Regions from separate parts of the Streptomyces kunmingensis genome, predicted to be linked through region 3. Evidence: riboswitches for the same ligand, from Rfam matches in the RefSeq annotation. Region 3 holds a riboswitch; each other region holds the start of a gene.

Region 1 (10,400 bases), on a different contig from region 3:
CGAAGGGCGACGAGCCGCTGTCGCACATCCTGGACGACATCCCGGTTCTCTCCTCCAACGGCACCGGCAACGACTGATCCGTATGCCGCACGCGTTGGGCCGCCGTATTCGGCGGCCCAACTGCGCTTTACGAGTGCGCGTATAGCTCTCAGGTATTAGCCCGAATGGGTCAGGGTCCGCAACCGTCGTAATTCTGACCAGTTGTCTAACCGTAGCTCCGTCAACGGAGTACGGTAATGAAGGGAATTCGCATGAAGAAGCTGTGGGCAACCGCAACGATCGTCGCTTCCATCGCCGGCCTGTCGGCGGTGGCTGCTCCCCAGGCCCTGGCCATCGGTGACGACAGCGGCACCACCTCGGCCAGCGGCAACGGGGCCCAGGAGGCGTTCGGCAACTCCTCCGCCGACGGGGACCAGAGTCCGCAGCTCACCCTGGTCCAGGGCACGCTGAACGAGCTCTGTGTCGGTCTGCCGGTCAAGGCGAACGTCCAGAACATCGTGGGTCTGGTCAACGTCGGCGTCCAGGACATCCCGATCCTGTCGGCCCCGCAGAACCAGCAGTGCGCGGAGAACTCGACGCAGGCCAAGGAGGACGAGCCGCTGTCGCACGTGCTGGACGACATCTCGGCCCTGTCGGCCAACGGTGTGCAGAACGGCTGACACGCTTGACACACCTGAGGGGCGGCTGCGTCAGGCAGCCGCCCCTCAGGCGTGTCCGGGTATGTGGTGCGGGTGTCGCTACGCGCCGACCAGGTTGGTGACCGGCGCCACCAGGTCCGTGACCTGGTGCAGCTCGCTCAGCTTGTTCAGCTGGTTGAGGCCCTGGATCTGTTCGGCGGTGTGCGGCACCTTGTCGCGCTGCGCGGCCGGGATGGCCATGGTGGAGACCGCGTCCAGCGTCGCGGTGGGGGAGATGGTGTTGCCGGACGTGTCGGCCTGGGCGACCGGGGCGGCGATCGCGGTGGCGCCGACAGCGAGCAGGACAGCGGTGATGGCTCGTCGAGTTGAGGTCATGTCCTCTTAACGCCAGTCGGAAGGCGCCGGACACGGCCGCGATTGGCATTCGTCGTCCCTGATGGCGTAGTGTTGCATTCACCGACGCGGGGTGGAGCAGCTCGGTAGCTCGCTGGGCTCATAACCCAGAGGTCGCAGGTTCAAATCCTGTCCCCGCTACTGAAGGCCGAGGCCGGAATCTTTCGAGATTCCGGCCTCGGTCTGTTTATGGGCCCTGACCCGGACGGAGCAGTAACGCTCGCCTCCGGCTCCCGCCCCGGGAACCCTTGGACAGACGCCGGAATCCGGGCGCGGACTGTGGCAGGAGACGAGTGGTGGGGCAGCGAGGAGGGCGGCACAGACACGGAGCGGACGCCGTCGGCACGCGCGCCTTCCTCCGGGTGCTGCCCCTGCTGCTGATCATCGGCGGCGCGGTCTACGAGTACTGCACACCGTCCGGATTCGCCGGTTCACCCCTGTTCAGCGCGGCGCCCCTGGTCGTCGCCCCGTTCTTCTCGCTGGGCAGCACGATCGCGGCCGGAGCGGCGTCGATCGCCGCCATCGTCGCCGTGCATCTCAGGTACACGGCCTTCCACACCGGCGTCTATACGGAGATGGCCACCGTGGCCACCGTGTGCGTGCTGGCCTGCTTCATCAACCGGATCAAGCGCCGCAGCGACGAGCAGCTCGCGTCCGCGCGGCAGATCGCGGAGGCGGCCCAGCTCGCCGTGCTGCCGGAGCCGGCCGGGCGGATCGGCGGTCTGGCGATCGCGGCCCGGTACGAGGCGGCGCAGGCCGACGCGTTCATCGGCGGCGACCTGTACGCGGTGCAGGACACACCGCACGGGGTGCGGATAGTCGTCGGGGACGTACGCGGGAAGGGCATGGGCGCGGTCGCCGCCGTGGCCGTCGTCATCGGCGCCTTTCGGGAGGCCGCCGAGCAGGAGGACAGTCTGGAGGCGGTCGCCCAGCGGCTGGAGCGGGCGCTGGCCCGGGAGGGCTCCCGGCGGCGCGGCATCGACGACTTCGAGGGCTTCACCACCGCCGTGCTCGCCGAGATCCCGCACGGCGGCCGGCTCCTGCGCATCCTCAACCGCGGCCACCCCGAGCCGGTCGTGCTGCTCGGCGACGGCACGGTCCAGGTGATCACGCCCGCGGAGGCGGCGCTGCCGCTCGGCCTGGGCGAGCTCGGGTCCTGGCCGGACCGGGCCACCGAGGCGGAGTTCCCGCCCGCGGCGACGCTCCTGCTCTACACCGACGGGCTCTCCGAGGCACGGGACGCGAAGGGCGTCTTCTACGATCCCGCGGCCCGGCTCGTGGGCCGGATCTTCCCGGGGCCCGATGAGCTGCTCGCCGCGCTGGCCGAAGAGGTACGCCTGCACACCGGGGACGGCGCCACCGACGACATGGCGCTGCTCGCCGTGCGGCGTCCTTGATCAACCTCACGAGGGGTGACCGGACGACCCCTCTTCGCATAACAATTGACACTACGTCAGAAACTGATGGGTTTGAAGCGCGTCAAAAACGACGGGCAACTCGCCCGATTCCGCCCGGTAGTGCCCCGTTAAGTCCAGGCCAAGAACGTGAACGATCAACGGGAACAGCTTGGAATTACTATCGGCTGTCTATTAACGTTCGATAACGCAGCGCGGTCGTCCCAGCCGTCACAAGCGACGGCTCCGTGCGCACACGCTTAATCCCGCAAGGGAGCCGGGGAACCACCAACTTGGGGTGAATCAGGCATAGTTCCGTCGCTTTTCGGGCGTCGGACCGTGCTCGTAGGAGACCTTCCTGCTCCGAACCCGTCAGCTAACCCGGTAGGCGAGAAGGAAGGAAAGGAGAGCGCCCCCGTGGCGTCGAACCGTCCTGCCCCCGAGTTCCCCGGATTCTCCGCCGACCCCGCCCCAGGCGGGTCCGGTGTCGAGCAGGGGACCTGGGAGGAGTGGAATCCCACCGAGGAATCCGTCCGTCCCGTCCGCGGCAGGCACCGCGTGGCCCGGCAGCGCGGCGGACTCGCGCGCAGCTCCACGGTCCTCGGCGTCGGCGTGATCGCCGCCGTCGGCGCGGGCGGCATCGCCACCGCGCAGGGCGGCAAGCCCCCGGTCCACATCTCCATGCCCGACCTCTCGGCGGTCAAGGACTCGCTGCCCGAGGCCAAGTCGCTGCCCGGCGTGGGCGCGCTCATGTCCGACACCGCCGACTCCTCGTCCGGCGCCACCGAGGCCGCCCCGCTCACCTCCATGGGCAACGGCCGGTCGGGCGCGGGCGAAGCGCTGCGGTCGCGCATCATGCAGCAGGCCGAGGCGCAGCAGGACGCCGCCGACGCCAGGACGCAGGCCGCGGCCGAGGAGGCCGCCGCCCAGAAGGCCGCCGCGGAAGCCGCGGCGAAGCAGGAGAAGGCCGAGGCCAAGGCCGCCGCCGAGAAGAAGAAGGCGGAGGAGGAGGCCAAGAAGAAGGCCGAGGCCGAGCGCCTGGCCAAGCTGGCCAAGAGCTACAAGCTCCCCGTCACCTCGTACACGCTCACCGGCACCTTCGGCCAGCCCGGATCCCTGTGGTCCTCCGGCTACCACACGGGCCTGGACTTCGCGGCCTCCACCGGTACGCCGATCTACGCCGTCCACGGCGGCACCATCACCGAGGCCGGCTGGGCGGGCGCGTACGGCTACCGCACGATCCTCACCCTCGACGACGGCACCGAGCTGTGGTTCTGCCACCAGTCCTCGCTGAACGTCAGCGTCGGCCAGAAGGTCAGCACCGGCGACGTCATAGGCCGCGTCGGCGCCACCGGCAACGTCACGGGGGACCACCTCCACATGGAGGTCCACCCCGGCGGTGCCGCCACCGGCGTCGACCCGGCGGCCTGGCTGCGCGACAAGGGCCTCACCCCCTGAGAGCCCGGCCCTCGAACGCCTCCCGCCCCTACGGAACACCTCGTACCGTGGGGGCGTAGAACTGAGGGCATGACTTCTTCCCCCTCACTGCGCAAGCTCGGCTCCTCCGACCTCGAGGTCTTCCCGCTCGCCCTCGGGGGCAACGTGTTCGGGTGGACCGCCGACGAGGCCGCCTCGTTCGCGGTGCTCGACGCCTACACCGCCGGGGGCGGCAACTTCATCGACACGGCGGACTCGTACTCGGCCTGGGTCGAGGGCAACCACGGCGGGGAGTCGGAGACCGTCATCGGCAAGTGGCTCAAGGCCCGCGGCAACCGCGACGACCTGGTCATCGCCACCAAGGTGGCCCGCCACCCCGACTTCAAGGGCCTGCGCGCCGCCAACATCAAGGCCGCCGCCGACGCCTCCCTCACGCGCCTGGGCACCGACCACATCGACCTGTACTACACGCACTTCGACGACGACGAGACGATCCCCGTCGAGGAGATCATCGGCGCGCTCGACGACCTCGTGAAGGCGGGCAAGGTGCGCAACATCGCCGCGTCGAACATCTCGCCCGAGCGTCTCCAGGAGTCCCTCGACGTCTCCGACCGCGAGGGCCTCGCCCGCTACGTCGCCATCCAGCCGCACTACAACCTCGTCTCGCGCTCCACCTACGAGGGCGCCCGGCAGGACATCGCCTCGCGCGCAGGGCTCGCCGCCGTCCCGTACTACGCGCTCGCCTCCGGCTTCCTGACCGGCAAGTACCGGCCGGGCGTCACGGTCGACGGCGCGCGGGCCGGGGGCGCGTCCAAGCACCTTCAGACCGAGCGCGGCCAGAAGGTGCTGACCGCCCTCGACGAGATCGCGCAGGCCCGCGGCGCCGAGGTCGCCACGGTCGCCCTCGCCTGGCTCGCCGGGCAGCCCACCGTGGCGGCGCCGATCGCGTCCGCGCGCACGGTGGAACAGCTTCCGGCGCTGCTCGCGGTGGCGGACCTGACCCTGACGGACGAGGAGCTCGGCCGCCTCACGGCCGCGTCCGCCTGAGCCTTGTCAGTAGCGGTACGGGTTGTACGCGGGAACGTGCGGCATCGGCCCCGCGTACACCGGTGGCCGCCACATGGGGGCGGCGACCTGGGAGGCGTACGCGAGCGCGGGACGTGCGTGATGGCGCCGCTCCCACAGCGCTTCGAGCAACTCGCGCTCCCGTACGACGAAATCGGCGCCGGCCCGGCCCTTGCGGCCGCGGTGCCTGAGCAGCGCGAGCGACGTCGCGTACGCCTCGTACTCGGTGACCGCCGCCTCCGCCTCCTTGCCGCCGTAGTACGCGGCGTACTCCCGGGCGAGGCGGCGTGCCTTGAGCGAGCCGAGGGCGAACGGGTCGGGCGGCGCGAGCCACCCGGCCACGACATACGCGGACAGCTCGGCCCGCACGGTGCGCAGCTCGCGATGGCGTACGTACACGGCGAGCCAGGTCAGCAGGCCGAACGCCGGCACCATGAACGCCGCGTACACCGCGAAGAAGCCGTACTCGCCGAAGGACGACGAGCCGTTCCAGAACGCGTGCATGCCCATCGCCGCGAGCAGCCCGGCGAGCGGCAGCAGGACGCGGCGGGCCCGGCCGCGGTCGGGTGCGATGACCGCGGCGACGCCGAAGCCGATCCCGGTGAGCACCGTGAACAGCGGGTGCGCGAACGGCGACATCACGATCCGCACGAAGAAGGTCGCCGCCGTCACCGAGGTGAGGCCGGGTCCGGTGCCGGTCAGCTGATCGGTGCCGAAGGCGTTGCCGAGATACAGGATGTTCTCGGTGAACGCGAAGCCGGTCGCGGTGACTCCGGCGATCACCACACCGTCGACGATGCCGGTGAAGTCCCGTCTGCGGAACAGGAAGACGAGCAGCACGGCCGCGGCCTTGGCGGACTCCTCGACGACGGGCGCTATGACGGTGGCGCCGAGGGTGTCGGCGCCGGTCGGGTCGGCGGTGGCGGTCTCTATCCACCGCGTCGCGAAACTGTTCGCGACGATCGCTATCAGGGCTGCCGCGCAGGCGCCCCAGGCGAAGGAGAAGAGCAGGTTCCGCCAGGGCCCGGGCTGCACCCGGTCCAGCCAGCGGAACGCGGATATCAGCAGCGGCACGGGCAGCACGGCCAGGCCGAGCCCGACCAGGAACCCCTCGGTACCGGTCTGCTCCCGCACCAGCGCCAGGATGACGGCGCCGGACACCGCGAGGAGCGTGGCGAGCGCCGTGACCCTGACCCCCTTCCGCTCCCACCAGCGCGGATGCGGGACCGCGCCGGTCGGCTGTGTGCCGGGGGCGTGGTCCTGCGGGGGCGGGCAGCCGGGGTACGAAGCCACTCATTGACCCTAACGAGGGATGCGCGGCGCCGCGACGGGGCCGGACTCTTGGGCCGATCCTCGACCGTGACCCGCTACCGGCGCCGGAACAGCAGATCGTGCACCACATGCCCCTTGTCCAGGCCCTGACCCTCGAACCGGGTCAGCGGACGGAACGCGGGGCGTGGCGCGTAGCCGCCGTCCGGCCGCGTGTTCTCGTAGTCGGGGTGGGCGGTGAGCACCTCGAGCATCTGCTCCGCGTACTCCTCCCAGTCCGTCGCGCAGTGCACCAGCGCGCCGGGCTTGAGCGGGCCGGCCACCTGGGACAGGAACTCGGGCTGGATCAGCCGCCGCTTGTTGTGCCGCTTCTTCGGCCAGGGGTCGGGGAAATAGACGCGCAGCCCGTCGAGGCAGGCGTCGGGGAGCATCGCGCGCAGCAGGATGATCGCGTCGCCGTTGGCCACCCGTACGTTGGTCATGCCGCCGCGCTCGGCGAGGCCCAGCAGATTGCCCTGGCCCGGGGTGTGCACGTCGACCGCGAGGATCCCGGTCGACGGGTCGTCCGCCGCCATCTGCGCCGTGGCCTCGCCCATGCCGAAGCCGATCTCCAGGACGACCCGGTCGACGCCCGGGAACATCTCGGCGAGATCGAGGACGCGCTGCCCGTCGATGTCGAGGCCCCACTTCGGCCACAGCCGCTGCAACGCGTCGGCCTGCGAGGTGGTGACCCGGCTGCGGCGCGGCTGGAAGCTGCGGATCCGCCGCTCGAAGTGCGATCCGGCGGGATCGGGCCGGGGCCCGTCCGGAAAACGCGGCTCGTTCGGGCGCGCGGGCGGGGCGGGGTTCTGGGGGGTTTCGGACTCAGACACAGTGGGGCGATTTTACGGGTCCGGAGCGCCCGGCCGCACAGGCGCCGCCGCAGCTCGGTGCCGGCCGGGCCTTCGGTGCAGGCCGGGCCTCAGGCCGAGGCGAGTGCGGCGAGGGCGCGCCGGGCGACCTCTCTGCCGATGGGCAGGGAGGCTGTCGCGGCCGGTGACGGCGCGTTCAGCACATGGACCGTGCGGGCGCCCTCGCGTATCAGGAAGTCGTCGACGAGGGTGCCGTCCCGCAGCACCGCCTGCGCGCGCACTCCGGCCGGCGCCGCCACCAGGTCCTCCGGGTCGACCGCGGGTACCAGACGGCGCACCGCGTCGGTGAAGGCGCGCTTGGAGGCCGAGCGCAGCAGCTCGCCCGCCCCGTACCGCCAGTGGCGCCGCGCTATCCGCCACGACCCGGGCCAGGCCAGCGTCCCGGCGAGCTCGCGGGGGCGGACGGTGCCCCAGTCGTAGCCCTCACGGGCCAGCGCGGGCACCGCGTTCGGTCCGACGTGGACGGAGCCCTCGATGCCGCGCGTCAGATGGACCCCGAGGAACGGGAACGCCGGATCCGGCACCGGGTACACGAGCCCGCGCACCAGCTCGGGCCGGGCCAGGTCGAAGTACTCGCCGCGGAACGGCACGATGCGCATCCCCGGGTCGTCCCCGGCGAGCCGGGCGACCTGGTCGCACTGCAGCCCCGCGCAGTTGACCAGGACCTTGCCGCGCACGACGGTCCCGGCGGCGGTCCGCACGGCGACGCCCCGCGCGGGCCGCCGGTCGATCTGCACGATGTCCGCCCCGTACCGGATGTCGGCGCCGGACATCTCGGCGAGGTGGCGGGCGACCGCGCGGTAGTCCGCGATGCCCGTGCTGGCGACCTGGATGGCGGCCAGGCCCCGCACCTCGGGCTCGTACTCCTGGATCTGCGCGGGGCCCAGCTCGCGCACCGCGATCCCGTTCTCCCTGCCGCGCTGGGCGAGGGCGTGCAGGCGCGGCAGCTCGTCCCGCTCGGTGGCGACGATCAGCTTTCCGGTGACGGCGTGCGCGATCCCGTACTCCGCACAGAACTTGACCATCTCGGCGGCGCCGCGCACCGCGAACCGGGCCTTCAGCGAATCCGGGCGGTAGTAGATCCCGCTGTGGATCACCCCGCTGTTGCGCCCCGTCTGGTGCCGGGCCGGGCCCGCCTCCTTCTCCAGGACGACGACGCGCGTGCCCGGCGCGGAGCGCGAGACGGCATACGCGGTGGCGAGCCCGACGATTCCGCCGCCGACCACCAGCACATCCCCGTCATACGCAGTCGTGCTCACCGGGCCTCACCTCCATGTCCTGCATCTTGCCCGACACCACTGACAATCCATGCGGGACAGGGGGCATCGCTATGCCGGAGCCATCAGCAGAGGCCTGGCCCGCTCCCGCAGCTCGACCACCCGCGGCTCGTCACCGTACGGCTCCAAGCGGTGCAGCAGGTCTCTCACGTACTCCGTGGTCCGCGCGGAGGAGATCCGTCCCGCCACCTCCAGGGCGCGGGTCCCCTGCTCGCACGCGGCGTCCAGGTTCCCCGACTCCAGCTCGGCCACCGCCGACACCACGAGGCGCAGTCCGTGCGAGCGCACGAACTCCTCGGTGGGCCGCGACAGTGCCTGCTCCGTGAACCTGCGCACCTGCCGCGGCGCCTTCAGGTCCCGGTAGCACTCGGCGGCGTCCGCGGCGAACCGGTCGTAGGAGTAGAAGCCGAGCCAGGACGGGTCGCTGTCACCGTCCCGGGACCGCTCCAGCCAGCCCTCGGCGGCCCGCAGCGCGGCGCCCGCCGCCTGCGCGTCACCGGCACGCGCGTGCGCGCGCGCCTCGACGAGCCGGAAGAAGCTCATGGTGCGGGCGGTCGCAAGGCCGCGGTTGCGCTCGAGCGCGGCCTGCGCGAGATCGACGCCCTCGTCCCCGAACCCGCGGTACGTGGCCTGCAACGACATGGAGGCGAGTACATAGCCGCCCAGGGGCACGTCCGCAGCCGCGCGAGCAAGCCGCAACGCCTGGATGTAGTACCGCTGCGCCGCCTCCTGCTGCCCGGTGTCGAACGCCATCCACCCGGCGAGGCGCGTCAGCTCGGCCGAGGCGCCGAACAAGGAACGCCCCACATCGTCGGAGTACGAGCCGAGCAGCAGCGGCGCCGCCTCGACCCGCAGGCACTCCGGCACCATCGACGAACGCCAGTCGCCGCCGCCGTACTTGGAGTCCCAGCGCCTCGCGTCCTGCGCGGCCTCCCGTAACTTCAGCACGTCGCTGTGGCCGACCTTCTGGGGCGAGCCCTCCTCCGTGATGTGGGCCTCGCGCGCCACCGACGAGTCGGCCGGATTTATCAGCCATCGCGAGGCCGGCGTCGCGTACGCGCTCACCGCGAAGGAACCGGCCAGGGACTGCCAGATGCCGCCACTGCCCGCCCGGCGCCCGGCGAGGTCGAGCCGGTACAGCTCGGTGGCCGCCTTCACCGCCGCCCGTACGTCACGGGGGAAGGCGAGGCCCACCTCCGGCGCGGGATCGGCGTCGGCGAGACCGATCTCGTGCAGCGGTACGGGCCTGCCGAGCTTCTGGCCGATGGCGGCCGCGATGAGATGCGGGGCGGCGCCCTGCGGCACCATGCCCTTCGACACCCAGCGCGCCACCGACGTCTTGTCGTAGCGAAGGGTCAACCCGCGCTGTCCACCTAGGTCGTTGACACGCCGCGCCAGTCCCGCGTTACTGATCCCCGCGAGGGCGAGGACGGCGCCGAGCTTCTCGTTCGGTCCGCGTAGCTCCCTGGACATGCGCCACCCCTCGACACAGACGCTGCCGCGCCGGCACTTCGCAGACCATCTCGGCCTGGCATAACCGCGCGGCATTCGTACACCCAGCGTAGTTCGCCGGATCCCAAGCGTTAAGTGGCGCAGTTCCGGATGGCGAGATTGTTGTCCGTACGGAAATACGGCGCAGGCCACGCCCCGTGACCGTGTGCTCCGGTTGTGGCGCCGTGCGCCCGTGCGTGCGCTCTTACTCGGGCATGGGGGGAGCGATTGCATGGGACCTGCGTGGGTCGGCCCGCTGTACTGGATCCAGTGGGCTGGGGGACACCGCCGCCTACATCCCCGCGGGCGGCGGACCGGTCCGGGAGGCGATGTGCGCCTCCCGGACTGTGCGTTGCGCGCTGTGGCCGAACCGGGGTGTCCAGCTCCGGCCAACCGCGGCCGATTTGGCCGAATCTCGCCCCCGTCGTCCTACGTCGCCGTGGTGGTGCCACGGTTCAACCACGGCTCGAAAGGGGCGCATTAGGGGGAGTGCACGCCATGGCTCGCTCCCCACTTGGCCCCTCT
Region 2 (10,400 bases), on a different contig from region 3:
GACATCGACCCCCAGGAGACGCTCGCCTGGGTCGAGAAGTACTTCGGCTCGATCGCCGGCCACGACGGCAAGCCCGCGCCGCGCGACGGCTCCCTGCCCGACGTGATCGGCGGAGAGCTCCGCGAGGTCGTCGAGGAGGAGGTCCCGGCGCGCGCCCTCATGGCGGCCTACCGGCTCCCCGAGGACGGCACGCGCGCGTGCGACGCCGCAGACCTGGCCCTGACGGTCCTCGGCGGCGGCGAGTCGTCGCGGCTCTACAACCGCCTCGTGCGCCGTGACCGCACCGCGGTGGCCGCGGGCTTCGGCCTGCTGCGCCTGGCCGGCGCGCCCTCCCTCGGCTGGCTCGACGTGAAGACCTCCGGAGACGTCGAGGTGCCCGTCATCGAGGCCGCCGTCGACGAGGAGCTCGCCCGGTTCGCCGAGGAGGGCCCGACGCCCGAGGAGATGGAGCGCGCCCAGGCCCAGTTGGAGCGCGAGTGGCTGGACCGGCTCAGCACCGTGGCGGGCCGCGCCGACGAACTGTGCCGCTACGCGGTGCTGTTCGGCGACCCGCAGCTCGCCCTGACCGCCGTCCAGCGCGTCCTCGCCGTGACCGCCGACGAGGTCCAGGAGGTGGCCAAGGCGCGTCTGCGCCCCGACAACCGCTCGGTCCTCGTGTACGAGCCCACGGCCCCCGCCGACACCGATGACGAGAGCGACCCGAGCGACGAGGAGGCGGGCCGGTGACCGAGCAGCTCGCGACCATGGACTTCCACCCCCGGCCCCAGGCGGGCACGGCCAAGCCGTGGGCGTTCCCCGCCCCCGAGCGCGGTGAGCTGGCCAACGGCCTGACCGTGCTGCGCTGTCACCGTCCCGGCCAGCAGGTCGTGGCCGTGGAGATCAACCTCGACGCGCCGCTGGAGGCCGAACCGGCGGGGCTCGACGGCGTCGCCACGATCATGGCGCGTGCCTTCAACGAGGGCACCGACAAGCACTCCGCGGAGGAGTTCGCGGCGGAACTGGAGCGCTGCGGCGCCACGTTGGACGCGCACGCCGACCACCCCGGCGTCCGCGTCTCCCTCGAAGTGCCGGTCTCCCGCCTCCCCAAGGGCCTCGCCCTGCTGGCCGACGCCCTGCGGGCACCCGCCTTCGCGGACAGCGAGATCGAGCGCCTCGTCCGCAACCGCCTGGACGAGATCCCGCACGAGAGCGCCAACCCGGCCCGGCGCGCCGCCAAGGAGCTCTCCAAGCAGCTCTTCCCGGCCGACTCGCGCATGTCGCGCCCGCGGCAGGGCACCGAGGAGACCGTCTCCGCCATCGACGCGGCGGCCGTACGCGCCTTCTACGAGAAGCACGTACGCCCCGCCACCGGCACGGTCGTCGTGGTGGGCGATCTGACCGGCACCGACCTCGACGCCCTCCTAGCGGACACGCTCGGCGCCTGGACCGGCAACACGGCGGAGCCCCGCCCGGTCCCGCCGGTCACCGCCGACGACACCGGCCGCGTCATCGTCGTGGACCGCCCGGGAGCGGTCCAGACGCAGCTCCTCATCGGCCGGATCGGCCCCGACCGGCACGACCGCGTATGGGCCGCGCAGATCCTCGGCACGTACTGCCTCGGCGGCACGCTCACCTCGCGTCTGGACCGTGTCCTGCGCGAGGAGAAGGGCTACACCTACGGTGTGCGGTCCTTCGCCCAGGTGCTGCGGTCCGCGCCCGACGGGACGGGCGCCGCGATGCTCGCCATCAGCGGCTCCGTGGACACCCCGAACACCGGGCCCGCGCTCGAGGACCTCTGGAAGGTGCTGCGTACGCTGGCCGAAGGCGGCCTCACGGACGCCGAACGGGACACGGCCGTGCAGAACCTGGTGGGCGTGGCGCCGCTTAAGTACGAGACCGCGGCCGCCGTCGCGGGCACCCTCGCGGACCAGGTCGAGCAGCACCTGCCGGACGACTTCCAGGCCCGGCTGTACCGGCAGCTCGCCGAGACGGGCACCGTGGAGGCCACCGCGGCCGTCGTGAGCGCCTTCCCGGCGGACCGGCTGGTGACGATCCTGGTGGGCGACGCCGCGCAGATCGAGGAGCCCGTCAAGGCCCTCGGCATCGGCGAGGTGACCGTCGTCGCGGGCTGACTCCCGGTCCCGTACGTCACACGAAGCCCCGGAGGCCACCACGGCCCCGGGGCTTCGTGGCGCCGCTCACGTCCGTCCGTGATCGGCCATCGATCACAAATGTCCGATTTGGCACGGAGGTTGCCCGTCTGCTCTGTGGCATGCGCTACAAAAGCCGGGATCCGTTTGTCGTACTAAAGATGTCCCGCTTAGCGTCGGTCCGGCTGTCCGCCAGACATGCGTCGCGCCCGCGACACCGGACAGTCATCGCCGAGTCCCCCATGGCGCGAGCCAGGGGAGCCGGGGACCCACCGCAGTCCCTGGGGTGAATCGGACACTCTTCCCGTACGGGGAGGGAGTCCGTAGGAGACCTTCCTGCTCCGAACCCGTCAGCTAACCCGGTAGGCGAGAGGGAAGGAAAGGACCAGCCACCGCATGGCGTTCACCCGTGCCACCGGGAAGCACCGTCGTCCGAGTCGTCTCACGCGTACCACCGCACAGGTTGCGGGTGTCGCGGCGCTCACCACGACCGGTGTCATCGGGGGCCTCGCCGCCCCCGCCCTCGCCGCGGACACCGCGGCCGCCGACCAGAACGGCCTGACCCAGGCCATCGCCATCGGCGACTCCCTGGCCGCCCAGATCGAGGCGCAGGCCACCGCCCAGAAGAAGGCCGCCGACGCGGCCGCCGCCAAGGCCGAGGCCGAGGCCGAGGCCAAGAAGCGGGCCGAGGAAGCCAAGCGCGAGGCCGAGGCGAAGGCCGCCAAGGAGCGTGAGGAGAAGGAGCGCGCCGCCCGCGAGGCCGAGCGCAAGCGCCTCCTCAACAGCTTCGTGGCGCCGATCTCCGGCTCCTACGTCTCCACCGCCTACAAGGCGAGTAGCGGCCTGTGGTCCTCCGGCAGCCACACCGGCATCGACTTCCATGCGGCGAGCGGCACTTCCGTGCACGCCGTGGGCTCCGGCACCGTCGTCGAGGCCGGCTGGGGCGGCGCGTACGGCAACAACATCGTGATCAAGATGAACGACGGCACGTACACCCAGTACGGTCACCTCTCGTCCATCGGCGTCTCCGTCGGCCAGGCCGTCACCCCCGGCCAGCAGATCGCCCTCTCCGGCGCCACCGGCAACGTCACGGGCCCGCACCTTCACTTCGAGGCCCGCACGAGCCCCGACTACGGCTCGGACATGGACCCCGTCGCGTACCTGCGCTCGCACGGCGTGAACGTCTGACGCCTCCAAGGCACCACGCGAAAGCCCCGGCTCGAACGAGCCGGGGCTTTCGCGTGCGCAAGGCGTTCCTGGCCAAAAAATATCCATGGATTCCGGTCCGGCGTCGGAAATTCGGGGACGGTGGAATAGAGTCACCGGGCAGGCGCGGTCAAGGGGTGTTATGCGCTTGCACAAGCGTCGATCGACCGCGTATCGCGGGGATTAAGGCGGAGGTCGGGTCATGCGCATTCCCGCGCATTCGGTATGCACGGCGATCCGCGACGACATCGTCGCGGGTGTCTACGAGCGCGGCGGCAGGCTCACCGAGGAAGTGCTCGCGCGCCGCTACGGAGTCTCGCGCGTGCCGGTCCGCGAGGCGCTGCGCACCCTGGAGGCCGAGGGCTTCGTCGTCACGCGCCGGCACGCGGGCGCGTGCGTGGCGGAGCCCACCGGTCAAGAGGCCGCCGACCTCCTGGAGGTCCGGATGCTGCTCGAGCCGCTGAGCGCCGCGCGCGCCGCGCAGCGCCGCACCGAGGCCCACCTCAAAGTCCTGCGGGGCCTGGTCAGGATGGGTCAGGAGCGCGCCGGTCGGGGCCAGTACGAGGATCTGCGCTCCCTGGGCGGCTGGTTCCACGAGACCCTCGCGCAGGCCTCCGGCAGCCCCGGACTGATCACCCTGCTCACCCAGCTCCGGCACAAGATCGCCTGGATGTACGCCGTCGAGTCCCCGGCCAGGCCGGCCGAGTCCTGGGCCGAGCACGGCGCCATCGTGGACGCGGTGGCGCGCGGTGACGCCGAGCGGGCCCGCGCCCTGACCGTGCTGCACGCCGAGCGCGCCGTGGCGGCCCACCGGCTGCGGGTCCCGCGCGCGGGCGATCGTGTGAGGACTTCGCAACATGCCGTAAACACGGCAGGGCTCCGGCATTAACAAAAGCCCCGTATACAAAGAGCTTCGGGAAGTGTTGCGGAATTTCGTGAAGGGTCGCTCGGTGAATGGAGCGCTCGGTGAATGGGGCGCTGCGTGAATCAGTCGCTCCGTGAATGCGTCGCGGAGAATTGATTGCCCCGGAGCTGGAAACGACGAAGCCGCGCGCCCCCTGAGGGAAACGCGCGGCTCCGTCGGAACGAATTGGGTCAGACGGTCTCGGGAAGCTCGTCGAGACCCTCGGAGACCAGCTTCGCCAGACGGTCGAGCGCGGCGTCCGCACCCTCGGCGTCGGAAGCCAGGACGATCTCCTCGCCACCCTGGGCGCCCAGACCGAGCACCGCGAGCATGGAGGCGGCGTTGACGGGGTTGCCGTCGGCCTTGGCGATCGTCACGGGGACGCCGGCAGCCGTGGCCGCGCGGACGAAGATGGAGGCGGGGCGGGCGTGAAGGCCCTCGGCCCAGCCGACGTTGACGCGGCGCTCAGCCATGTGATGCTGCCCTTCAGGTGTCTCAAAGTTGTCTAGACCATTCTCACATACCGTGGCACGGCGCTCGACGTGGACCCGAGTCCCGAGAACGCACCGCCCCGCGGCCTTCCATAGCCTGCCTCCCACGCGCGCGGGACGCGACCCGTACGACTGTCGGCGCCCGGCTCTACCCTTGCGGCATGGAGACCCCGTCGGACCGGCACGCCTACCCCGCCCACTGGGAGGCCGACGTGGTGCTGCGCGACGGCGGCACCGCCCGGATCAGGCCGATCACCACCGCGGACGCCGAGCGCCTGACCAGCTTCTACGAACAGGTCTCGGACGAGTCGAAGTACTACCGCTTCTTCGCGCCCTACCCACGCCTGTCCGACAAAGACGTCCACCGCTTCACCCATCACGACTACGTGGACCGCGTCGGCCTCGCCGCCACGGTCGGCGGCGAGTTCATCGCGACCGTCCGCTACGACCGGATCGATCCGCACGGACGGCCCGCCTCCGCGCCCGCCGACGAGGCCGAGGTCGCCTTCCTCGTCCAGGACGCCCATCAGGGGCGAGGCGTGGCGTCCGCTCTTCTCGAGCACATCGCCGCCGTCGCCCGGGAGCGCGGCATCCGCCGGTTCGCCGCCGAGGTGCTGCCCGCCAACACCAAGATGATCAAGGTGTTCACGGACGCCGGGTACACACAGAAGCGCAGCTTCGAGGACGGCGTGGTCCGTCTGGAGTTCGGCCTGGAGCCCACCGAGGCCTCCCTCGCGGTGCAGCGCGCCCGGGAGCAGCGCGCCGAGGCCCGCTCCGTGCAGCGGCTCCTCGCCCCCGGCTCCGTAGCCGTGATCGGCGTGGGGCGGGCGCCGGGAGGGGTCGGCCGCAGCGTTCTCGACAACCTCAAGGACGCGGGGTACACAGGTCGCCTGTATGCGGTCAACAAGGCGTTCCCCGCGGACCTGACCGAGATCGACGGCGTCCCCGCCCATCGCTGCGTACGCGACATCGACCCGGCCCACCACGTGGACCTGGCCGTCGTCGCCGTACCCGCGACCGACGTACCCGATGTCGTCGCCGAATGCGGTGCCCGCGACGTACAGGGACTGATCGTGGTCTCCGCCGGATACGCGGAGAGCGGCGCCGAAGGCCGCGAGCGCCAGCGGGAACTGATCCGGCAGGCCCGCACTTACGGGATGCGCATCATCGGACCGAACGCCTTCGGAGTCGTCAACACGGCCCTGGACGTACGGCTCAACGCCTCGCTCGCCCCCGAGATGCCACGCCCCGGCCGCATCGGCCTGTTCGCCCAGTCCGGTGCCATCGGCATCGCCCTCCTCGCACGCCTGCACCGCAGGGGCGGGGGAGTCACCGGGGCCACCGGCATCTCGACCTTCGTCTCCGCGGGCAACCGCGTCGACGTCTCCGGGAACGACGTCCTTCAGTACTGGTACGACGACCCGGACACGGACGTCGCCCTCATGTACCTCGAAACCATCGGCAACCCGCGCAAGTTCACCCGCCTCGCCCGCCGCACCGCCGAGGCCAAACCTCTTGTCGTCGTACAGGGCGCCCGGCACAGCGGCATCGCACCGACCGGGCACGCCGTACGCGCCACACGCCTCCCGTATGCCACGGTCTCCGCGCTGTTGCGCCAAGCCGGTGTCATCCGGGTGGACACGATCACCGAACTCGTCGACACGGGCCTCCTGTTGGCCCGCCAGCCGCTGCCCGCCGGTCCGCGCGTCGCCATCCTCGGCAACTCCGAATCGCTCGGCCTGCTCACCTACGACGTGTGCCTCGCCGAGGGGCTGCGCCCCAAACCGCCCCGGGACCTGACCACAGCGGCCTCCGCGGCCGACTTCCGTACCGCCCTGGACGAGGCGCTCGCCGACGACAAGACCGACGCCGTCGTCGTCACCGCGATGCCGGCCGTGGGGGAGGGACCGACCGAGGACGCGGAGCTTGCGGCCGCCCTGAGCGCTGCCGCCGCGGCCGCGCCCACCAAGCCCGTGCTCGTCGTCCACGTCGAGCTGGGCGGCCTCGCCGAGGCACTCTCCGCCGCGACGAGCACCGGGCCCAACGCCCCGGGCGCCCCCGACACCCAGACGCCCCGGCCGGCCCCCGCGACCGCCGGGAGCCCGGAGGACACTCCGCGCCTCATCCCCGCCTACCCTGCCGCCGAGCGCGCCGTCCGTGCCCTCTCCGAGGTCGTGAAGTACGCCCAGTGGCGGCGCGACGCGGCCGAGCCCGGCAAGGTGCCCGAGTACGAGGACATCGACGAGCCCGCGGCCGCCGCCCTCATCACCGAACTGCTCGCCAAGGACGACGACCCGCGCGGCGTCGACCTCGCGGCGGACGACACCCGCGATCTGCTCGCCCGCTACGGCATCGCCGTACGGCAGACGCTGCCCGCGCCCGACGCCGACAGCGCCGCCGACGCCGCGCGCTCTCTCGGCTATCCCGTCGCCCTCAAGACGACCGCCCCGCACCTGCGCCACCGCGCCGACCTCGGCGGCGTACGACTGGACCTCGCCGACGAGACGGACCTGCGGCGCGCCTACGAAGAGCTGGCCGAGCAGCTCGGCAGACCGGCCGAGCTGCGTCCCGTCGTGCAGTCGATGGCGCCGCGCGGCGTCGACACGGTCGTCCGGGCCGTCATCGACCCGGCGGCCGGGGCGGTGCTCTCCTTCGGTCTGGCCGGCGCTCCCTCCGAGCTGCTCGGCGACACCGCACACCGCCTGATCCCGGTCACCGACCAGGACGCCGGCGCGGTCGTCCGCTCGATCAAGACGTCGCCGATCCTGTTCGGCTGGCGCGGTGCCGCCCCCGTCGACACGCCTGCTCTGGAGGAGCTGCTCCAGCGCGTGTCCCGCCTCGTCGACGATCACCCCGAGGTGGTCGGCGTCACCCTCGAACCGGTCGTCGTCGCCCAGCACGGACTGACCGTGCTCGGCGCCTCCGTCCGGCTCGCTCCGCCCCCCGTCCGCGATGATCTCGGACCCCGCACACTGCCCGCCGCGTACTGACGGACACCCCTGGGAAACGCCCTCACGGAGGGTTATCCACAGGCGCAACGGCAGTCTCTTCCCGGCCTTAGGATGGACCCCATGGCCAAGACCAGTACGACGACCCAAGGGCTGCGAGCGGCGATCGAGCGCAGCGGCTACTACCCGGCCCTCGTGGCCGAGGCGGTGGAGGCCGCGGTCGGCGGAGAGCCCATCGCGTCGTACCTCGTGCACCAGGAGACCACGTTCGACGCGAACGAGGTCCGTCGTCATGTCACCGTCCTGGTCCTGACCGGCACCCGCTTCATCGTCAGCCACACGGACGAGCAGGCGGCCGACACCACCTCCCCGACGCCGTACGCCACGACGTCCACGGAGTCCGTGAAGCTCGACCGGATCTCCTCGGTCGTGCTCAGCCGCGTCGTCGCCAATCCGGAGAAGTACGTCCCGGGCACGCTGCCCCGCGAGGTCGTGCTCACCATCGGCTGGGGCGCCGTCGCCCGTATCGACCTGGAGCCCGCCGCCTGCGGCGACCCCAACTGCGAGGCGGACCACGGGTACACGGGCAGCTCGACCGCGGACGACCTGAGCCTGCGCGTCAGCGAGGCGGGCGACGGACCCGAGACCGTGCGCCAGGCCCTCGCCTTCGCCCAGTCCCTCTCCGAGGCAACCGCGGACGCGGGACGCTGATGACGCAGGCCGCCTGGGACGACGTAGAGCCGCTGCCCGTCCACTCCGCGCCCGTCCCGGCGTACGGCACCGGATCGCTGGCCGATCTGCTGCCCACCCTCGGCGCCCACCTGGGCGTTCCCGGCTGCGAGGCCGCGATCCCGGAGCTCGCACCCGTGGACCGCGCCTGTGTCTTCCTCATCGACGGCCTCGGCTGGGAGCAGTTGAAGGCCCACCCGGACGAGGCGCCCTTCCTGAGCTCGCTCATAGCCTCCTCGCGCGGCGGCACCGGCCGCCCCATCACCGCCGGATACCCGGCCACCACCGCGACCTCCCTCGCCTCGGTCGGCACGGGCCTGCCGCCCGGCGCCCACGGCCTGCCGGGTTACACGGTGCGCAACCCCGCCACCGGCGAGCTGATGAACCAGCTCCGCTGGATCCCGTGGACGAAGCCGGGGACCTGGCAGCCGTACCCGACGATCTTCCAGCGCGCGCACGAGGCGGGTGTGCACACGGCGCAGGTTTCCGCCCCCGCCTTCCAGTCGACGCCCCTCACCAAGATCGCCCTCAGCGGTGGCACCTTCCACGGCCGCCTCTCCGGCGAGGACCGTATGGACCTCGCCGCCGCTCAGCTGGCCGGCGGCGACCGGTCGCTGGTGTACACGTACTACAGCGAGGTCGACGGCAAGGGGCACCGCTTCGGCGTCGACTCCGACCCCTGGCGCGGCCAGCTCATGTACGTCGACCGGCTCGCCCAGCGCCTCGCAGAGCAACTGCCGCCGCGCAGCGCCCTGTACGTGACCGCCGACCACGGCATGCTCGACATCCCCTTCGACGAGCAGTCCCGTATCGACTTCGACGACGACTGGGAACTGAGCGCGGGCGTTGCCCTCCTGGGCGGCGAAGGCCGCGCGCGCCACGTCTACGCGGTGCCGGGCGCGCAGGGCGATGTTCTGGCCGTGTGGCGTGAGGTCCTCGGTGAGCAGTTCTGGATCGCGAGCCGCGACGAGGCGATCGACGCGGGCTGGTTCGGCCCCCAGGTCGATCAGCGGGTCCGCGACCGGCTCGGGGACGTCATCGCCGCCGCCCGCGACGACGTGCTGATCACCGCTTCGCGCAGCGAGCCGAAGGAGTCCCTGATGGTCGGCAACCACGGCTCCATGACCCCGGCGGAACAGCTCGTACCGCTTCTCGAAGTACGCTCCTGAGACCGCGTCCCCTTCCTCCTCCCGTCACGCGAAAGGTGCTCGACTCCCCATGCCCGAGCTGGTGTTCTTCTCCGGAACCATGGACTGCGGAAAGAGCACCCTGGCTCTGCAGATCGAGCACAACCGCTCGGCCCGCGGACTACAGGGGATGATCTTCACCCGGGACGACCGGGCGGGCGCCGGAAAGCTCTCCTCGCGCCTCGGCCTGGTCACCGACGCCGTGGAGGTCGCCGACGACCTCGACGTGTACGCGTATGTCGTCGACCGTCTCTCGCAGGGCGGCAAGGTGGACTACGTGATCGCGGACGAGGCACAGTTCCTCGCGCCCGGGCAGATCGACCAGCTCGCGCGTGTCGTCGACGACCTCGACCTCGACGTCTTCGCCTTCGGCATCACCACCGACTTCCGCTCCAAGCTGTTCCCCGGCTCACAGCGTCTGGTCGAACTCGCGGACCGCGTCGAGGTGTTGCAGGTCGAGGCGTTGTGCTGGTGCGGTGCGCGCGCCACGCACAACGCGCGCACCATCAACGGCGAGATGGTCGTCGAGGGCGCCCAGGTCGTCGTCGGCGACGTCAACCACGCCGAGGACGAGATCGGCTACGAGGTGTTGTGCAGGCGGCATCACCGCAAGCGCACGACCAGTGCGACGGCGCACGCCGGGACCCTGTCACCCGATGTGCTTCCCGTCGCGTAGTCACGACGGCGCCGACGTCACCAGCGCGAACTGAGCCCCTTCGGGATCCGCCACCGTCGCCACCCGGCCCCGGGCGCCGTCCCGTGCGGCCTTGACGGCGTGACCGCCCAGGTCGGCAACCCGCTCCACG
Region 3 (10,400 bases):
CAGGGCAACGCCCGTTTCAACAAGGCCATGCTGCACGGCGCCCTGACGATGCTGGTGACGGGCATCGCCCTGGTTGGCCTGAATCAGGCCGACGACAACACCGTGAACAACATCAAGATCGGTGTGAAGCTGGCCGTCCTGATCGTCGTCCTCGGCATCGTGTACGTGAAGCGCGACGAGGAGACGGCGGAGAAGGGCCTGTTCGCCGCGGTCGGCGGGCTGACCATGGCCAACATCTTCATCGCGGTGCTCTGGACCTGAGCGAAGGCGGGCCGAGGGACCTGACCGCCCCGGTCGCCACGACGAGCCAGACCGTCGCCGCGATCCACAGCAGCACCTGCCCCGGCGCCTTGAGCCAGGGCGTCTCCACGGCGGTGGCCACCGTCAGCGTCGCCACCGCCGTCATCCCCATCGGGAACACCGTCGACCAGCGCCGCACGTCGTACGTGAACCGCGGCTCCAGCACCTCCGCCACCGCGAGCACCACGTACCAGGCCACGTCCAGCGTCAGCAGCACCCCGCACATGTCGCGCAGCACCCCGGTGACATCGGAGTTCCAGAGGTCGCCGGCCCGCCCCGCCAGCACCAGCTTCGCCGCGGCGAGCGCCGAGATGGCCAGCGCCCCGCCCGCGACCCAGTGGTCCCCGGCGCCCGTGAGCACCTGCCGCCGGTCGAAGCGGGCGAACGCCGCCACGTACATCACGAGCCCGAACCAGAACACCACCACCGCCGCGTAGCCGAGCCACCGCACGCCCACGGCCGCCGACAGTGTCGCCCCGAGCACGGCGAGCCCCTGCGTGGCCACGCACGCGAGGAACACCGCCCCGGGCATCCGCCGCTTCCAGTGCCGTACGACGGCGACGAGCAGCCCCGGCCAGGCGAGCGCGGCGATCACCAGCAGCGCCGAGGCGAGCCACTGCCGGCCGAGCAGCGAGAACCGGGTGCCGAGCACACACGTCGCCGCGACGGCGGTCAGCGCGGGCGGGGAGATCGCCTCGTGCCGCCAGCGGCTGCGGTCGTGCATGAGGCGGAGCGTGAAGTCGGCCGCCAGAAGCACCCAGAGTGCGACGGCGAGCACCAGGAGGATGCCGGACAGGACGTCGTGGCCGGTCAGACGGAACCCGACCGAGACGATGCCGGTCGCCATCACGGCGGCGCCCGCGGCAGGCGGGAACCGGGACCCGAAGGGCCGCGGGGTCACGTTCGGACGGGAGTGCTGCACCGCCCGAACGTAACCACGACCGGCGTCAGGCGGGGCGCACCACGCTGTGGATCGAGCCGGTGCCGTCGTAGTAGATGGATTCCTCGCGGACGTAAGCGCCCGGCTTCGGCGCGTGGATCATCATGCCGTCGCCGAGGTAGAGACCGACGTGGCTGATGTCGTCGTAGAAGAACACCAGGTCACCGGGTTGTATGGCGGAGAGCGAGACGGTCGTGCCGAACTCCACCTGGTCCCAGGTGGTGCGCGGCAGAGTGATGCCGGCCGCCTTCCACGCCGCCTGCGTGAGCCCCGAGCAGTCGTAGGAGTCCGGGCCCGTGGCGCCCCACACGTACGGTTTGCCCTCCTGGGACTTGGCGAACGCGAGCGCCTTCGCGGCCTTGGCGGCGTAGCCGGAAGAACTGCCGGACGGCGTGCCGGAAGAGCCGCCGGACGAACCGGAACCCGAGCTCTCCTGCTGCGCCGCCTCCTCGGCCGCCTGCCGCTTCTTCTCCTCCTCGGCCTTCTGCTTCTCGGCGAGCTCCGCGGCCTTCTTGCGGGCCGCCTCTTCCTTCTTCTTCTCGATCGCCGCGAGCCGCTGCTTCTCCTCGGCGGTCAGCTTGGACAGCAGTTCACGCGCGTCGGAGAGCTTCGTCTGCACGCTCTGCTTCGAGGTGCTCAGCTCGGTCTGCGAGGAGGTGAGCTGCTGCAGGTTCTCCTGAGCCTCGGTGCGCTTCTTCGCGGTGGTGAGCTGCTGCTCCTGGTAGTTGTCGACGGCCTTCTTCTGGTCGGCCGTCATCCGGCTCATCAGCCGGTTCTGCGCGAAGTAGTCCTCGGGATCGTCCGCGAGGAACATCGTCGCGGTATCGCTGATCCCGCCCGTGCGGTACTGCTGGGCGGCGAACCGGCCCAGCTCCTGGCGGGCCGAGTTCATCTTCTCGGTGCGCTGCGCGATGTCGTCGAGCAGCTTGTCGACCTGCTTCTTCTTGCTGTCGGTCTGCTCCTTGGCGGAGTTGTACTTCTGCGTGGCGACCTCGGCCTGCCGGTACAGACTGTCGACTTTCTTCTGTACCTCCTCGAGGCTCGGCCGCTGCGGCTGCGCGGGCGCTGCCTGGGCCGTCTGCGAGAGGAGGGCGACCGAGGTGAGGGCGGCGGTCGTGATCCCGACCGCGGGAGTGGTGCGAAGGCCGCCGGTCATCCGGGACCGGATGCGCGGCTTGCGGTGCGACGCCAAGGAGGCGACTCCTTCCGTGGTCCGCCTACCGGGTTAGCTGTCGGGTTCGGGCGTACGGAAGGCTGCCCTACGGTCGACTGCCCGGCGCTGCGGGCCGTCGAGGCGATTCACCCCAAGGTCGGTTGGGTCCCCGGTTCCCTGCCTCGCGGCGTACGGGACTCAGCGGGGGCTGCCCGCTCGCCGCGGTGCTCGCGGTCGTGGGGACGGACTGCCCGCGCAGCACGGTAGCCAACTCGTGTTGCTGCTGTGAAGGTTGATGTTCGAAATGCCCGATACATTTTCGTGACCTTGGCTACTCCGCAGCCACTCCGGCGGCGCCTTCACCGTACTGTCATGCGGTCGTCACTGTGTGCGACCGCTTTGTCGTACGGGTTCGAGTACCGCCCTGACCTGCGCGTACGGGCTTTGTTGTGGAGGCGGGAGCGGCGTGTCAGTGGGGCGCCCTAAACTCGTAAGGCGATGAGCAGCCTCTTTGACGACAGCTTCCTGGCGGGCCTCCAGAACCGGACCGAGGAGCCCCCGCCGCCGCCCGACAGTGAGCACGAAGGACCGGCGCCGGAGCCGATCCCGGACGACCTGTTCGGCGGGAAGTTCGACGTGCCCCCGGCCAGGGACGCGTACTACCGTGACGGCGCGCCCCGGCCTGCCCTGGACCCGGCGGCCCTGCTCGACGGGCTGAACGAGAACCAGAGAGCGGCCGTCGCGCACGGTGGCTCCCCGCTGCTCATCGTCGCCGGTGCCGGCTCCGGAAAGACCCGCGTCCTCACCCACCGCATCGCCTACCTCCTCGCCGAGCGCGGCGTGCACCCCGGCCAGATCCTCGCGATCACCTTCACGAACAAGGCCGCGGGCGAGATGAAGGAGCGCGTCGAGGCCCTCGTCGGACCGCGCGCGAACGCCATGTGGGTGTCCACCTTCCACAGCGCCTGCGTGCGCATCCTGCGCCGCGAGTCGAAGAAGCTCGGCTTCACGTCGTCGTTCTCGATCTACGACGCCGCCGACAGCAAGCGCCTCATGGCCCTGGTCTGCCGCGACCTCGACCTGGACCCCAAGAAGTTCCCGCCGAAGTCCTTCAGCGCCAAGATCTCGAACCTGAAGAACGAGCTGATCGACGAGGAGGACTTCGCGAAGACGGCCGCCGACGGGTTCGAGAAGTCCGTCGCCCAGGCCTACGCGATGTACCAGTCGCGGCTGCGCGAGGCCAACGCCCTCGACTTCGACGACCTGATCATGACGACGGTGAACCTGCTGCGCGCGTTCCCCGACGTCGCCGAGCACTACCGCCGCCGCTTCCGGCACGTCCTCGTCGACGAGTACCAGGACACCAACCACGCGCAGTACGCGCTCGTGCGCGAGCTCGTCGGGCCGGCCCGGGACGCCGAGGGCAACGACGCCGATCCGGCCGAGCTGTGCGTCGTCGGTGACGCCGACCAGTCGATCTACGCGTTCCGCGGCGCCACGATCCGCAACATCCTCCAGTTCGAGGAGGACTACACGGACGCGACGACGATCCTCCTGGAGCAGAACTACCGCTCCACGCAGACGATCCTCAGCGCCGCCAACGCGGTCATCGAGCGCAACGAGTCGCGCCGTCCGAAGAACCTGTGGACGAACGCGGGCACCGGCTCCCAGATCACCGGCTACGTCGCGGACACCGAGCACGACGAGGCCCAGTTCGTCGCCGAGGAGATCGACCGGCTCACGGACGCGGGCGAGGCGAAGGCCGGCGACGTCGCCGTCTTCTACCGGACGAACGCGCAGTCCCGTGTCTTCGAAGAGATCTTCATCCGCGTCGGCCTGCCCTACAAGGTCGTCGGCGGCGTCCGCTTCTACGAGCGCAAGGAGGTCAGGGACGTCCTCGCCTATCTGCGCGTGCTGGCGAACCCCGAGGACTCCGTCCCCCTGCGCCGCATTCTGAACGTGCCGAAGCGCGGCATCGGCGACCGCGCCGAAGCCATGATCGACGCCCTCTCCCAGCGCGAGAAGATCTCCTTCCCGCAGGCCCTGCGCCGCGTCGACGAGGCGTACGGCATGGCGGCCCGCTCCACGAACGCGGTGAAGCGGTTCAACACCCTCATGGAAGATCTGCGGACCATCGTGGAGTCGGGCGCCGGACCGGCCACGGTCCTCGAGGCCGTCCTCGAACGCACCGGGTACCTCGCCGAGTTGCAGTCCTCCACCGACCCGCAGGACGAGACCCGGATCGAGAACCTTCAGGAACTCGCCGCCGTGGCCCTGGAGTTCGAGCAGGAATCCGCCCAGGGTGCGGAGGGTGCAGAGAGTGCGGACGCGGAAGGTGAGGGTACGGCGAGCAGCGGTGATCTGTCCGCGTTCCTGGAGCGCGTCGCGCTCGTCGCCGACTCCGACCAGATCCCCGACGAGGAGGACGACGGCAGCGGCGTCATCACCCTGATGACTCTGCACACCGCCAAGGGCCTCGAATTCCCCGTGGTCTTCCTGACCGGCATGGAGGACGGCGTCTTCCCGCACATGCGCTCCCTGGGACAGACCAAGGAACTGGAGGAGGAGCGCCGCCTCGCCTACGTCGGCATCACGCGCGCGCGGGAGCGGCTGTACCTGACCCGCTCGTCCATGCGCAGCGCCTGGGGACAGCCCTCCTACAACCCGCCGTCCCGCTTCCTGGAAGAGATCCCGGACACGCATCTGGAGTGGAAGCGCAAGGGCGGCTCCGCGCCCGCGCCCTCCACCAAGGGCATCGGCGGCGGCATCGCCGCCTCGCTGTCCTCGTCCCGCTCCCGTACGACACCCGCGTTCGCCACACGCCGCGCCAACGAGAAGCCCGTGGTGTCCGTCGCCGTCGGCGACCGCGTCACGCACGACCAGTTCGGCCTCGGCACGGTGGTGGGCGTGAGCGGATCGGGCGGGAACGCGGAGGCGACGATCGACTTCGGCGACCCGAAGCCGAAGCGGTTGCTGCTGCGGTATGCGCCGGTGGAGAAGCTGTAGTCAGAAGTCGTAGCCCGCGCTCGGAGGGTCCAGGCCCTCCGAGGAGAGGCTCTACGACGGGTCGAGGCCGTGGCTGCGCAGCCACGGCAGCGGGTCGATCGCCGAACCGCCGCCGGGTCGTACCTCGAAGTGCAGGTGCGGCCCGGTCGAGTTGCCCGAGTTGCCCGAGTGCGCGATCACGTCACCGGCCTTCACCGGTCCGCTCATCACCGTGTGCGAGGACAGGTGGCAGTACCACGTCTCGGTACCGTCCTTGGCGGTGACTATCGCCATGTTCCCGTACGCGCTGTTCCACTGCGTCCGCACGGTCCCGTCCGTCGCCGCCATCACCTCGGTCCCGTACGAGACGGGGAAGTCGATGCCGCTGTGCACGGACATCCAGTTGATGCCGGCCTGACCGTAGTAGGCGCTCAGCCCGTGCCGCTTCACCGGCAGCGCGAACTTGGGGCGCAGCGCCTCCTTGCGCGCGGCCTCATCGGCGGCCTTCTTGCGGTCGGCCTCCTGCTTCGCCTTCAGGTCGATCCGCTCCTGTGTGCGGCTCGCCCGGTCGGCGAAGTCACCCGCGTCCGCGGACAGATCCTTCAGCTGCGTGTCCAGCTTGTTGTTGGCAACGGAAGGTTTCACCGCGGTCGCGTCCGGCGCCGACATCGCCTGCGTCTCCCTGCCCTCGTCGTCGCCGCCGAAGGTGCCCACGGACGCCGCCGCGATCCCGGCCACCCCGACCACACATGCCGAAGGCACGGCGACGGTCAGCAGCGCGGAGCGCTTGGCGGGGGTGCGGCGGCGGGAGCGGGTGCCTCGGGGGGCCGGGGCGGGGGCGGGGGTGGAGGAGGAGGCGAGGGGGGCGAACTCTGGGGTTTCGGCGTCGGGTTCGGGCGCGGGTTCGGGTTCGGGTTCGTGCTCGTGTTCTTCGTGGACCTGGGGGTATTCGGCGGGGCTGTACTGCTCCGGCACGTAGTCGTGCACGGCTGTCCCGTCGGAGTTCCACGCCGTGGCGTCGTACGCGCCTGTGTCGTAGGGCGTCGTCCCGAAGACCGGAGTCTCGAAGGTCTGCGTCTCGAAGCTTTGCGTCTCGAAGCTTTGTGTCGCGAAGGTCTGTGTCGCGAAGGTCTGGGCTTCGGGGGGCTGCGTCCCGTAAGTCTGCGGGTCGTATGTCTGCGGGTCGTATGTCTGCGCGGGCCATTGGCCGGTGTGCTGCTGGTCGTAACCCGCGGAGTCCGCCGCCCACATGGCGGTCGTGTCGTACGTGCCCGTGTCGTACGCGCCCATCGCGTAGGCACCGGTGTCGTACGTGCCCGTGTCGTAGGCGCCCGTGTCGTACGTGGGCATGGTGTACGGCGACGTGTCGTACTGCTGCGGGGGCTGCGTGGACCACTGGCCCGTGTCGTACGAACCCGTGTCGTAAGAAGCCGTGTTGTAGGAACCCGTTTCGTGGGCACCCGTGGCGTACGCGTCGCCGCCCGGCATGTCACCGAAGAGCGGGTCGGTGGCGAAGCCGGTCGTGGAGTAACCGTCGTGCGCCGCGTGATGCGCGGTCCCCGACGGATGACGGTCGTTCACCAACTTCTCTTTCGCCTCGACAACAGGGGCTGCCAGAGCAGTGCGGCGACTGTACCCGGCAGTACGAGCGCACGACAATCTTCGGCAGGTTTCATGCCCCGCAGAATCGGGCAATCAGCCGCCTTTCGGTGAACTGTGGGCACAGCTTTGGCGCTGAGTTCGAGGTGCGTTCGACGATTCGCCGGATTTGCCCGACGCTGCGAGCGTGGCCTTCACGCCACCGTCAGACCGCCGACCGAGTCGGCGGCGTGTGCTCCCTCCCTCGTCGGGTCGGCGTCGAGCGCCTGACGGATGCCCGTCGCGACAGCGGGATGCACCGGAAGCGCCAGATGTCCGATGCCCGTCACCCGCACGTTCTGCGCGAGCAGATCCGCGTGGTCGACACACGCCGTCTCCAGCGGCACCATCAACTGGTCCAGATCGCTCCAGAAACTCACGAACCGCGTACGGCAACCGGGCGCCGGCCTCTTCAACTCCTCCACCACCGACGATCCCGGGCGCATCTGCCGCACGATCGGATGCGCGTCCGCCAGCGGCGCGACCCGCGTGCCCGCATGCGGGGTGCCGAGCGTGACGAGCATCCGCACCCGCTGGTCCCCGCCCAGGCACTGCACGTAATAACGCGCGATCAGCCCGCCCAGACTGTGCCCCACGATGTCGATCCGCTCCTGGCCCGTCCGCTCGCACAACTCCTCGACGTGCCGCCCCAGCAGAGCCGCCGCGGTCCTTATGTCGCAGGTCAGCGGCGAATAGTTGAGGCTCTCGATCTGCTGCCTGCCGTGCTGCGCCAGAGACCTGCGCAGCAGGACGAAGATCGAACGGTTGTCGATGAAGCCGTGCAGCAGCAGTACCGGGGGCTTCTCGGGAGCCGGCAGACGCGGCGCGTCCGCCAATCCGCCCATGCCCTTCAGTTCGGCGGGGGCGTCGGGGGTGGCGTTGCGCGTGGTGTCGGGGGAGGCGTCGTGCGTGGCGTCGTGCGTGGCTTTGTGGGGGAGGGTGGGGGGTTGGGCGTGGTCGACTTGGGTGCTGTGTGTGGCGTGTGCGGCGTGTGCGGCGTGTGCGGCGTGGTCGGTGTGCCCGGCGTGGTCGCCGAGACCGTTGAGTTCCGCCAGCTCCGCCGGTGTCAGCGCCGCGTCCTGTGACGACAGCAGCGGAAGCGCCCCCGGATGCCTTCGTTCCGGGAGGATGCCCGAGGGGTAGAGCAGCAGGTGCCCCGCCAGGATCGCCAGCTCGAGTGCCGTCGCCTTCAGCAGCGCGATCGACAGCCCGGCCAGTCTGGCCGGCAGCAGATGGCAGCGCGGGCGAAAGGGCAGGGTCCTTGTGACCTTCATCGGTCAGCCTCCCGTCGGCACACAGAGGGAGTCTCTGTCCCCCGTGTGCGCTCATGGGAAGCCGAACGAAGCAGGTCCCACGGTGGGGCCGACGTGTCAGCCCGCCGGTCCGTATGACGGCCTGGCGCAACGCGCCCGGCCATCCGCCGTGCCACCGTGCCGTGCGGCCGGCCGCACGGTGGCCCGGCGTCCTCGAAGCGGCTCCCCTCGCGCCTGTCCCGGAAGCGGCTGATCAGCCGGCTGATACGGGTGCGGCGCGCAGCGAACGTGTCCCACGTGTGATTTCCCCCTCGCCGTGCACCGTGAAACGGCCGGTTGCGGGATGCTGTGGATAACGTTCGTTCACTTCGGGTATCCGCTTCGGGTATCCGGAACCCGGGCCCCGGGTACCAAGGCTCCGGGAGTCAGTCACTTCATGGAGGCAGTGATGGGTGTGGCAGCCGGTCCGATCCGCGTGGTCGTCGCGAAGCCGGGACTTGACGGCCACGATCGCGGGGCCAAGGTGATCGCGCGGGCGCTGCGCGACGCCGGCATGGAGGTCATCTACACCGGGCTGCACCAGACGCCCGAGCAGATCGTCGACACCGCGATCCAGGAGGACGCCGACGCGATCGGGCTCTCCATCCTCTCCGGCGCCCACAACACCCTCTTCGCCCGCGTCATCGAACTGCTGCGGGAGCGCGACGCCGCCGACATCCAGGTCTTCGGCGGCGGCATCATCCCCGAAGCCGACATCCCGCCCCTCAAGGAACAGGGCGTCGCGGAGATCTTCACCCCCGGCGCGACCACCGCGTCCATCGTCGACTGGGTTCGGGCCAACGTGCGGCAGCCTGCCGGGGCGTAGCCCCTGCCGGGGGGTGGGATGGATCTGGGCTGGGCCGGGCTTGACGGGGCTTGGGTTTGGGTTTGGGTTCGGGATGGGCCGGGCTTGGGTTCGGGGTGGGCCGGGCTCGGGTTCGGGGTGGGCTTGGGTGCGGGCTCTGGTTCGGGTCGGTGTCAGGCGGGCGTCAGTTCCTGACGCATCGCTCTGCGTAGCCGCAACGTGCCCACCAAGCGCTGGAACGCCTCCGCCCAGTACCCCCCGGCCCCCGGCGCCGTGTCCTCCGTCTCCTCCACCGCGGCCGTGAGTCCCTCCAGGCGCACCGCCTCCTCCGGGTCCAGGCAACGCTCGGCCAGGCCCATCACCCCGCTGAAACTCCACGGGTAACTCCCCGCGTCCCGCGCGATGTTCAGCGCATCCACCACCGCCCGGCCCAGCGGAGGCGCCCACGGCGTCGCGCACACCCCGAGCAGCTGGAACGCCTCGGACAAGCCGTGCGCCGCGATGAACCCCGCCACCCACTCCGCCCGGTCCGCCGCCGGCAACGCCGCCAGCAGCTTCGACCGCTCCGCCAGCGAGACCGCCCCCGGGCCCGCCGCGTCCGGCGCCGTCGCGGACCCCAGCAGCGCCCGCGACCAGCCGATGTCCCGCTGGCGCACCGCGGCCCGGCACCACCCCGCGTGCAACTCGCCCCGCCAGTCGTCCGCCACCGGCAGCGCCACTATCTCCTCCGGCGTACGGTCGCCGAACCTCGCCGGCCAGCGGCCCAGCGGTGCCGCCTCTGTCAACTGGCCCAGCCACCACGACCGTTCGCCCCTGCCCGCGGGCGGTTTGGCCACCACCCCGTCCCGCTCCATCGCCACATCACACTCGTGCGGGGCCTCCACCACGACCGTCCCCGTCGTACGGTCCAGCGCCACACAGGACAGCGCCCGGTCCGCCATCCGGCCCGCCAGCGCCGAGTGCGGGAGCGCGGAGAGGAGTTCGGCCGCGGTCGCCCGGACATTGCGGCTGCGGTCGGTCAGCGCTCGCTCCAGGAACGGCTCGTCCGCGTCGTTCAGTCCCGTGCGCAGGGAGTCCAGGAACATCAGGCGGTCCTCCGCCCGCTCCTTGCTCCACGTCTTCTCGAGGAGGTCCCGGGCCGTCTCCGCGTTGTGCGCTCGGACCGCCGCCAGTAGCGCTACCCGCTCCGCGAACAGGCCCTCCTCCCACAGGCGTTCCACCTCCTCCGTCTCCTCCGGCGCGGGCAGCGCCGTGCCCGCGCCCGGCGTGGCGCGCAGCGCGAACTTC

What was found. A riboswitch is a leader RNA that binds a small molecule or an ion and turns the genes downstream of it on or off. The one in region 3 is predicted to bind cyclic di-AMP.
Region 1: another riboswitch for cyclic di-AMP. It lies ahead of ABD366_RS42755 (M23 family metallopeptidase); the one in region 3 lies ahead of ABD366_RS28130 (C40 family peptidase).
Region 2: another riboswitch for cyclic di-AMP. It lies ahead of ABD366_RS30375 (M23 family metallopeptidase); the one in region 3 lies ahead of ABD366_RS28130 (C40 family peptidase).

Annotation. Positions count from the first base shown of each region.
Region 1 covers NZ_BAAATS010000072.1:12,195-22,594, reverse strand. The annotation lists gene ABD366_RS42780 (rodlin) at 1-77, shown strand, start outside; gene ABD366_RS42775 (rodlin) at 252-659, shown strand; gene ABD366_RS42770 (hypothetical protein) at 738-1,013, opposite strand; tRNA gene ABD366_RS42765 (tRNA-Met) at 1,099-1,172, shown strand; gene ABD366_RS42760 (PP2C family protein-serine/threonine phosphatase) at 1,328-2,428, shown strand; cyclic di-AMP (ydaO/yuaA leader) riboswitch at 2,673-2,831, shown strand; gene ABD366_RS42755 (M23 family metallopeptidase) at 2,843-3,883, shown strand; gene ABD366_RS42750 (aldo/keto reductase) at 3,953-4,909, shown strand; gene ABD366_RS42745 (PrsW family intramembrane metalloprotease) at 4,916-6,220, opposite strand; gene trmB (tRNA (guanosine(46)-N7)-methyltransferase TrmB) at 6,295-7,068, opposite strand; gene lhgO (L-2-hydroxyglutarate oxidase) at 7,158-8,366, opposite strand; gene ABD366_RS42730 (NsdA family TPR-like regulatory protein) at 8,436-9,857, opposite strand.
Region 2 covers NZ_BAAATS010000027.1:456,330-466,729, reverse strand. The annotation lists gene ABD366_RS30385 (M16 family metallopeptidase) at 1-726, shown strand, start outside; gene ABD366_RS30380 (M16 family metallopeptidase) at 744-2,111, shown strand; cyclic di-AMP (ydaO/yuaA leader) riboswitch at 2,349-2,513, shown strand; gene ABD366_RS30375 (M23 family metallopeptidase) at 2,526-3,317, shown strand; gene ABD366_RS30370 (GntR family transcriptional regulator) at 3,538-4,224, shown strand; gene ABD366_RS30365 (HPr family phosphocarrier protein) at 4,431-4,712, opposite strand; gene ABD366_RS30360 (bifunctional acetate--CoA ligase family protein/GNAT family N-acetyltransferase) at 4,892-7,720, shown strand; gene ABD366_RS30355 (DUF5998 family protein) at 7,802-8,389, shown strand; gene ABD366_RS30350 (alkaline phosphatase family protein) at 8,389-9,576, shown strand; gene ABD366_RS30345 (thymidine kinase) at 9,626-10,270, shown strand; gene ABD366_RS30340 (VOC family protein) at 10,271-10,400, opposite strand, start outside.
Region 3 covers NZ_BAAATS010000025.1:44,826-55,225, forward strand. The annotation lists gene ABD366_RS28120 (hypothetical protein) at 1-261, shown strand, start outside; gene ABD366_RS28125 (tellurite resistance/C4-dicarboxylate transporter family protein) at 239-1,222, opposite strand; gene ABD366_RS28130 (C40 family peptidase) at 1,248-2,432, opposite strand; cyclic di-AMP (ydaO/yuaA leader) riboswitch at 2,440-2,607, opposite strand; gene pcrA (DNA helicase PcrA) at 2,892-5,399, shown strand; gene ABD366_RS43550 (M23 family metallopeptidase) at 5,451-6,047, opposite strand; gene ABD366_RS43555 (pentapeptide repeat-containing protein) at 5,956-6,582, opposite strand; gene ABD366_RS28145 (lipase family alpha/beta hydrolase) at 7,172-8,290, opposite strand; gene icmB (coenzyme B12-dependent isobutyryl CoA mutase small subunit) at 8,718-9,134, shown strand; gene ABD366_RS28155 (DUF5691 domain-containing protein) at 9,287-10,400, opposite strand, start outside.